One region of the Lysinibacillus sp. UBA5990 genome, then DNA from elsewhere that is predicted to be linked to it. Evidence: riboswitches for the same ligand, from Rfam matches in the RefSeq annotation. Region 1 holds a riboswitch; the other holds the start of a gene.
The links. A riboswitch is a leader RNA that binds a small molecule or an ion and turns the genes downstream of it on or off. The one in region 1 is predicted to bind thiamine pyrophosphate.
Positions count from the first base shown of each region.

Region 2: linked by a shared signal. The riboswitch ahead of thiC (phosphomethylpyrimidine synthase ThiC) and the one ahead of thiW (energy coupling factor transporter S component ThiW) in region 1 are both predicted to bind thiamine pyrophosphate.

Region 1 is NZ_DJAY01000001.1:90,564-94,543, reverse strand. Features, by position in the region: gene B3D94_RS00395 (MFS transporter) at 338-1,534, shown strand; TPP riboswitch at 1,594-1,701, shown strand; gene thiW (energy coupling factor transporter S component ThiW) at 1,796-2,299, shown strand; gene B3D94_RS00385 (VWA domain-containing protein) at 2,392-3,980, opposite strand, start outside.
Region 2 is NZ_DJAY01000002.1:114,833-118,812, reverse strand. Features, by position in the region: gene B3D94_RS01320 (catalase) at 1-618, shown strand, start outside; gene thiC (phosphomethylpyrimidine synthase ThiC) at 827-2,605, opposite strand; TPP riboswitch at 2,747-2,861, opposite strand; gene B3D94_RS01310 (AEC family transporter) at 2,934-3,863, opposite strand.

The DNA.
Region 1 (3,980 bases):
ATTTGGTCTAAAACCAATTCGCTCTTTTTATGTAAGCATTCATTTGTATTACTATATTTAAAGAGCATTTCTACTAGTAGCCTTTGGTAACATTATTCACACTTACCCGCGCTATTTCATTTCAATATAGTTGTTTCTAGCAAAAAGCAATTCGTCCTCACTCTACACCCCTAACTATTCTTTTTTATTACACAATGATCTGAAGCCTCCCAAGAAAAAAGCTTTTCTGAAAAACCATTCTAACGATCGAACCAGTTACAGCAATCTCAACTATTAGCCAGCTATAATTCTTTATGATAGACTGTACTATATTTGATTACATAAAGGGGGTTTTTCGATGACCCAGCAGAAGTCCAATAAGGCGGCTTTGTATATATTAATGTTTAATATGTTTATCGCAATGGGGAGTATTGGAATTATTATTCCTGTAATGCCGGAATACTTAAGAATATTTGGAGCAGCAGGACAAGTTCTAGGTATGCTTATTGCAACGTTCGCCTTGGCACAATTCGTATTTTCTCCAATTGCTGGGAATCTTTCTGACCTGTATGGGCGGAAAAATTTAATTATTTTCGGTCTTATACTAACAGGACTTGCACAAATCGGTTTTGGCCTTTCTACAGATGTTTGGATGCTCTTTTTGGCACGCTTTTTAGGTGGCCTTGGCTCTGCATTTGTTGCACCTCCTATTATGGCTTTTGTAGCAGACGTGACAACTTATGAAGAACGCGGAAAAGGAATGAGTATGTTAGGAGCTGCAATGTCGTTCGGCTTTATGATTGGCCCTGGAATTGGTGGTTTCCTCGCAAAGGTTAGCTTACATTTTCCATTTTTCATGGCGGGAGCTGCCGCCATCTTAGCATCTATTTTATCGTACTTTTTATTACCATCTACAAAGCCAAATACTGCGCAAAATAGACAAAAGCAAGATAATCTGGTGAAACAGATGGCTCGCTCTGTACATATGCCTTATTTTGTTATGTTAATTATTATGATGGTATTCTCATTTGGGATTGCTAACTTCCAAACAACCTTATCCCTATTTGTGACAGAAAAATTTAATTACTCACCTGGCGATATTGCTACCATTCTAGTTGTTGGTGGAGCATTTGGGGTAATTGTACAGATGTTTATCATAACGCCACTCTTTAAACGCTTTGGTGAAATGAAAGTAGTTTTGGTCAATTTATTTATTGCCTCCGTTGCTATTTTCTTAATATTATTTGTTTCAGGTTTTGCACTAATATTAGTTGTAGCAACCATCTTCTCAACGGCAACAACGTTAATTCGTCCAGCTGTTAATACACTCATCTCAAAACTTGCTGAAACAGAGCAAGGGTTTGCAGCCGGCTTGAACAATGCCTATATGAGTCTTGGAAATATGATTGGACCCGCTTTAGCTGGTTTCTTATTTGACTGGAATATGAATAGTCCTTATATATTTGGTGCCATTATCTTATTAGCCTGCTTCTTCCTTGCCCTAATTTGGACATTGAAAAAGGCACCACAACTTATGCATCCAGATTCACACTAATCATCAAAGCTTATTGACTATTGATTCAAGTATGTTACACTTCTAAAAAATAGAAAAATTTTTACCACTAGGGGAGTCTTTTAAAGGCTGAGACGTATATGGTTATATACGGACCCTTCGAACCTGATCTAGTTCATGCTAGCGGAGGGAAGTGGCGCTTCTTGCTATTTTCATTGTATAAGCAAGGCCGCTTCCTGTCGTTTGAAGGAAGCGGCTTTTTTCATTTTCCTAGTGGCTAAAACGAAAAGGAGCGCACCTATCATGTCTATTCGAAAATTAACAATTATGGCTTTATTAGTAGCGATTGCCGTTGCAGGCTCTACGTTCATCTCCATTCCAACTGGGATTGCTCGTGCCTACCCTATACAGCACGCTATTAACGTAATAGGAGCCATTATACTTGGACCCTTACCTACAGTTGTAGTAGCCTTTGTGACGGCTATCATTCGTATCCTTACAGGAACAGGCTCACTGTTAGCCATTCCTGGTAGTATTATTGGTGCATTATGCGCAGGGCTTGCCTATAAATATAGCTGTAAAATGTGGTTAGCCGGTATGGGCGAAGTGATCGGCACTGGTCTTCTCGCATCACTTGTAGCAGTACCCTATGCAAAGATACTTATGGGCACATCCGTAGCGGCCTTATTTTTCATGCCTGCCTTTTTAATATCAAGTTCAATTGGAGCAATCTTAGGTATTGTAGTAGCTAGCAGTTTGCGTAAAACGGTGCTAGTAAAATATTTTAATTCCCGCTCTCTTTATTAAAGAACGTCGTTGATATAACTTAGAGGATTTCTCTCCCTGCATATATACAAAAAGCAGTGCGAAATAATTCACACTGCTTTCATCTAACTAAATTATTGGCGTTTTTTCATACCCTTTAATAATTGTGCTACATTCGTATCTTCTGCTTGTACGGGGGGATTTTCTACAAGTTGCTCCTTTTTCTTCGGCTTCGTTAGGAAATTCCAGCCAAAGCGTCTTATTGTAATATCAATAAAGAATAAGAGCATACCTGCAAGGAGAAGCCATGTCGCAATGTTTTGACGATCCGCCCCTCGCTTTGTAAAGTCACGGAACACTTCTTGTGGTTCTTTTAAAACAGCACCACCAGTTTGTTCGGTTAATTCTTCTATTAATTTATCATTAGCAGGAAGAAGTTCATACTCAGCACTATAGGGAACACTTAATCCTGCCTGATAAATCGTTTCCTTTTCATCAGCGATACGGAAGAAGATTAATCCCGGCTCAGCTTGTACTACAGCTCGCACCTGAGAAGCTGATATAGTTTCAAGCTGTGTGTCTAGCTCTTCACCCGCTTCATTAACCGCAACAATATCTAAAAATGCTGCTTCATTTGTAGGATCTGTAATCATAAATGATCCATCTGATTCTACTCTTACATCATAGGCAACATCATTATAGCTTGGGAGCATTTGTGAAATAAGCGTTTGCCAAAATGTTCCCCAGTCCTGCCATCTTGCCCAGTCGCCTGCCCACTTTCCTGTTGAATCAGAAGTAAACGCAAATGTTTTGCCAAGACCATATTGCCATTGTGCTAACACCGGATCTTCCTTTTCGCTTTCAGCCACGACGGTAGCACCCTGCTTTGCAGTTGTTCCGATATAAGCATTCATTTGTGGGACGCCATTGGCAAATAGCGTATTCCATCCCCCAGCATTATAGAGTATTGGATAGAATGGATTATCCTCAATGTACGTACGGGAAATCATAGCTGTTTCACGAGATAAAATGGAAGGAATAGTTTGCTCATCGATAACATTGTAGAAACGTCCGCTTCCCATCTCACTCAGAGCTTCCAATAAGTTTGCATCGGCATCTTGACCAATAGCCACTGTCGATAAAGTTATTCCGTTATCTTTTCCTTGTTCAATTAAATCTTCATAATTTCCTGGCTGTGATTGTCCATCTGTTAAAAGTATAATATGCTTACGTTGCAGTTTTATATCTGCTAGGTTTTCATATGCTTTTGCAAGTGAACCATAGATTTCTGTCCCGCCTCCTGGTGTAACAGATAAAATGGTATCCACTGCCTCTTCTTTATTGTTCAGAGGACCAGTCTCTATAATTTCCCAAGGCCGATCATCAAATGCTATAAATCCTAATGTATCTTCATCACGTAGCATTTCCACTGAACGTGCTGCTGCTTCCTTCGCAAGCTCTAGCTTGGACCCTGACATACTACCAGAGCGATCTAGTACAATGACAAGTCCTAATGAAGGTAATTGTTCTTTCCCCTTAATTTCCATTTCAACAGGTAATAATGTTTCAATTGGCGTTTTAAAATAACCACCTAAACCAAAGCTATTTTCTCCACCAACCATTGCAAAACCAACACCAAAGTTTTTGACTGCTTGCTCGATCACACTCATTTTCGCCTCACCGACTAAATGTCCTGGCACATTATCGAAAATAATGGCATTAT
Region 2 (3,980 bases), on a different contig from region 1:
GTAGGTGAGTTTGAGTTAAATAAAAACCCGGACAACTACTTTGCAGAAGTGGAACAAGCTGCATTTGCACCATCTAACATCGTTCCTGGTATTAGCTTCTCACCAGATAAAATGTTACAAGGTCGTATCTTTGCCTATGCGGATGCACAACGCTACCGTTTAGGTGTAAACCACTATATGCTTCCTGTTAACGCACCAAAATGTCCATTCCGTACTTTCCACCGTGATGGCGCTATGCGTTTTGACGGCAACCTTGGTTCAACACTAGGCTATGAACCAAATAGCTATGGTGAATGGGAGCATAATTTAGACCACAAAGAGCCTGAGTTACGCATTGATGGTCATGCAGGAATTCATGATTTCCGTGAAGACGATAATAATTACTTCGAGCAACCAGGTAAACTTTTCCGCCTAATGACTGCGGAAGAACAACAACGTCTATTTGAAAATACGGCTAATGATATGGCTTCTGTTGAAGAATTCATCAAACGTCGTCACATCCTTCACTGCTATTTAGCTGATCCAGCATATGGTGAAGGTGTCGCAAAAGCAATGGGTCTTTCATTAGAAGGTATGGATCTTACAAACCCATATGTAAAACAACCAACAAACGTTTAATATTCCACTTATTATTGATATCCAAATCCAACTTTTACTCCATGTGAATGTATAATTCACATGGAGCTTTTTAGTATTCGTCTAGTTTCAACCGCTCACTTCTATTTGCAAAAGCATAAATTACTTTTATTCATCTCCCCTGTTTAATTGTGGAACCAACATAAAAAAGGCTCGTGTCTAGTAAATCAACACAAGCCTTGTACTATTATTATTGATAGATTTGACTACCTGCCTTTTTAAACTCCGCTGACTTTTCCCTCATACCTTCATGGATGGCCTCTGTTGTATTTAAATCCTTTTCCTTAGCATAATTACGAATATCCTGAGAAATTCTCATGCTACAAAATTTAGGACCGCACATTGAACAAAAATGTGCTGTTTTTGCCCCCTCTGCTGGTAATGTTTCATCGTGATATTCTACTGCACGTTCTGGATCAAGAGAAAGGTTAAATTGATCACGCCAGCGGAACTCGAAACGCGCTTTTGACAGTGCATCATCTCGTTGTTGTGCACCTGGGTGCCCCTTTGCTAAATCTGCAGCATGTGCAGCAATCTTATAAGTAATAACCCCTACTCGAACATCCTCCCGATTAGGTAATCCTAAATGTTCCTTCGGTGTCACATAGCAGAGCATAGCTGTACCAAACCAACCAATCATTGCTGCACCAATAGCAGATGTAATATGGTCGTAACCTGGAGCAATATCTGTTGTCAATGGACCTAAAGTATAGAATGGGGCTTCCTTACAAACCTCTAATTGCTTGTCCATATTCTCTTTAATCAAATGCATTGGAACGTGACCTGGCCCCTCCACCATTACTTGAACATCATGCTTCCATGCAATTTGCGTTAATTCGCCTAATGTTTCCAGCTCCGCAAATTGTGCTTCATCGTTAGCATCCGCGATTGACCCTGGGCGTAAGCCATCTCCTAATGAAAAGGCTACATCATAAGCTTTCATAATTTCACATATTTCCTCAAAATGAGTATAGAGGAAGTTCTCTTGATGATGGTATAAACACCATTGCGCCATAATGGAACCACCCCTAGACACAATGCCTGTTACACGGTTTGCCGTAAGAGGGACATAACGTAAAAGGACACCTGCATGAATAGTGAAATAATCTACCCCTTGCTCCGCTTGTTCAATAAGCGTATCACGGTACACCTCCCATGTTAAATCCTCAGCCACACCATTTACCTTTTCTAATGCCTGATAAATTGGTACTGTCCCAACTGGTACTGCAGCATTTCGAATTATCCATTCTCTCGTTGTATGAATATGTTTGCCAGTTGATAGATCCATAATATTATCAGCACCCCAGCGTGTAGCCCATGTCATTTTTTCCACTTCCTCTGCAATCGAGGATGATACAGCTGAATTCCCAATGTTCGCATTAATCTTCACATGGAAGTTACGACCGATAATCATTGGCTCGGCCTCAGGATGATTAATATTGGCAGGCATAATAGCCCGGCCTGCTGCAATCTCTGAACGTACGAAATCTGGGTCCATATTTTCTCGTATCGCTACAAACTCCATCTCAGGTGTAATAATTCCCCGTCGAGCATAATGAAGCTGCGTGACATTTTTACCCTTTTTTGCACGTAAAGGCTTTCTCACCAATTCCGGGAAGACATTTTCATGGATACGTGGATCATCAGCGCGACTGAAACCATTATCCTCAGGTTTAATTGTACGCCCTCCGTATTCCTCAACATCCCCTCGCTCTTGTATCCAAGCACTTCGTAAAGCAGGTAAGCCCTTTGTAATATCCACGTGGAAGACCGGATCTGTATATGGTCCACTCGTATCATACACCCGAATTGGGGCATTTTCTTCATCCCCAAAGGTACCAGTCGTCGGACTTAATGTAATTTCACGCATTGGTACTAAAATATCAGGACGAGATCCTTCCACATAAACCTTTTTACTTCCTTCAAAGTTAGACATAATCGTAATGTTCTTTGCACTAATTGCTGACATGAGCTACTTCTCTCCCTTAAATGTAGTTTAAACAAGGACCGATTCTAGCTCACCCAGCAAACAAAATAAATAAAGGCCGAATCCAAAAAAATAATTGGATCCGGCCATGAATGTAAAGGGTCTATTGATTGCACGTAATATGCAATAGCTTCTTAACTTTCCCACGCTGGTATGAGCCAGATCAGGTCCAAAGGGTCAAGAAACCTCTATGCGTTTCCCTCTCAGCCTGACTCATCAGACTCCCCTAGTTAATACTATTCAGTTTGATGCTAGTTTAGCAGATATTGCTAAGAGATGGAAGTTATCATTTAAATATTTTTGATTTCTATTAGGTAAACAATACATCAGCAATATAAATTACAATCGTGACCGTTATACAACTCACAATGGTCGAAAATAAAACGGTTTGTGCAGCTGTTGCCGACTCTATATCATATTCTAATGCTAGACTTGAACTGTTGCGGGATGTGGGAAAAGCACTCGCTATAAATAACGATTGTGCCACAACCCCGTCTAAACCGAGCGCATAAATAATGACTAAAGCAACGGCTGGACCGATAATTAATCGCGTCAAGCAGCTGACGAATACTGTTTTATTAAACATCGTTTTAATCTCCAGTTGAGACAATTGGGCGCCTAGCGTAATTAATGCAACGGCAATAAAACCATCTGCTACATGGTCTATAGGTATTTTAATAAACTGCGGAATGCCAATGTCAAAATAATTCATGGCCACACCGATTATTAAAGCGTGTATAATAGGCATTTTTATAAAATCCTTTAAAATTGTCATGCCCGATTTAGTAGAGGAAATTAAATTATATAAACCATACGTATACGTTGTCATGTTTTGGAAGATAACGAGTATAACCTGGATGGCTACACCAATAGGTTGAGTGGCAAAAATCATTTGAGCTACCGGAATACCATAGTTGCCAGAGTTAATGAGTACTACACTATTTTTAAAAACAGCTGCCTCAGTTTTGGCGAGTCCAAGCCCTTTCGCTAAAAAGTGACTGAGTAACATTTGACTACCAATAAAAAGCACAACAAACAATCCAACTTCTCCCAGAACAGACAGTTTTATACTCGTCTCATATAAATTAATAAATACAGCGGCAGGCATAAAACAATATGTAATAAGCTGTGATAATGCTTTTAAGTTAAAGCGAAATTTCTTTTGCAGAATAGCACCTAGTACAAGTAATACTAAAATAGGTGCGACAATTTGAAAGAAAATCATTCCAAGATACACCATATTGAAGTCCCCCTCCCTTTTGATTGTAGTGTCGATAATGTACTAGGTCAATGCTACTTACTTTCATAATTAAAACCGTTGATTTCCACTACTGGAGGGGTGCGCCTTGTTCCAATG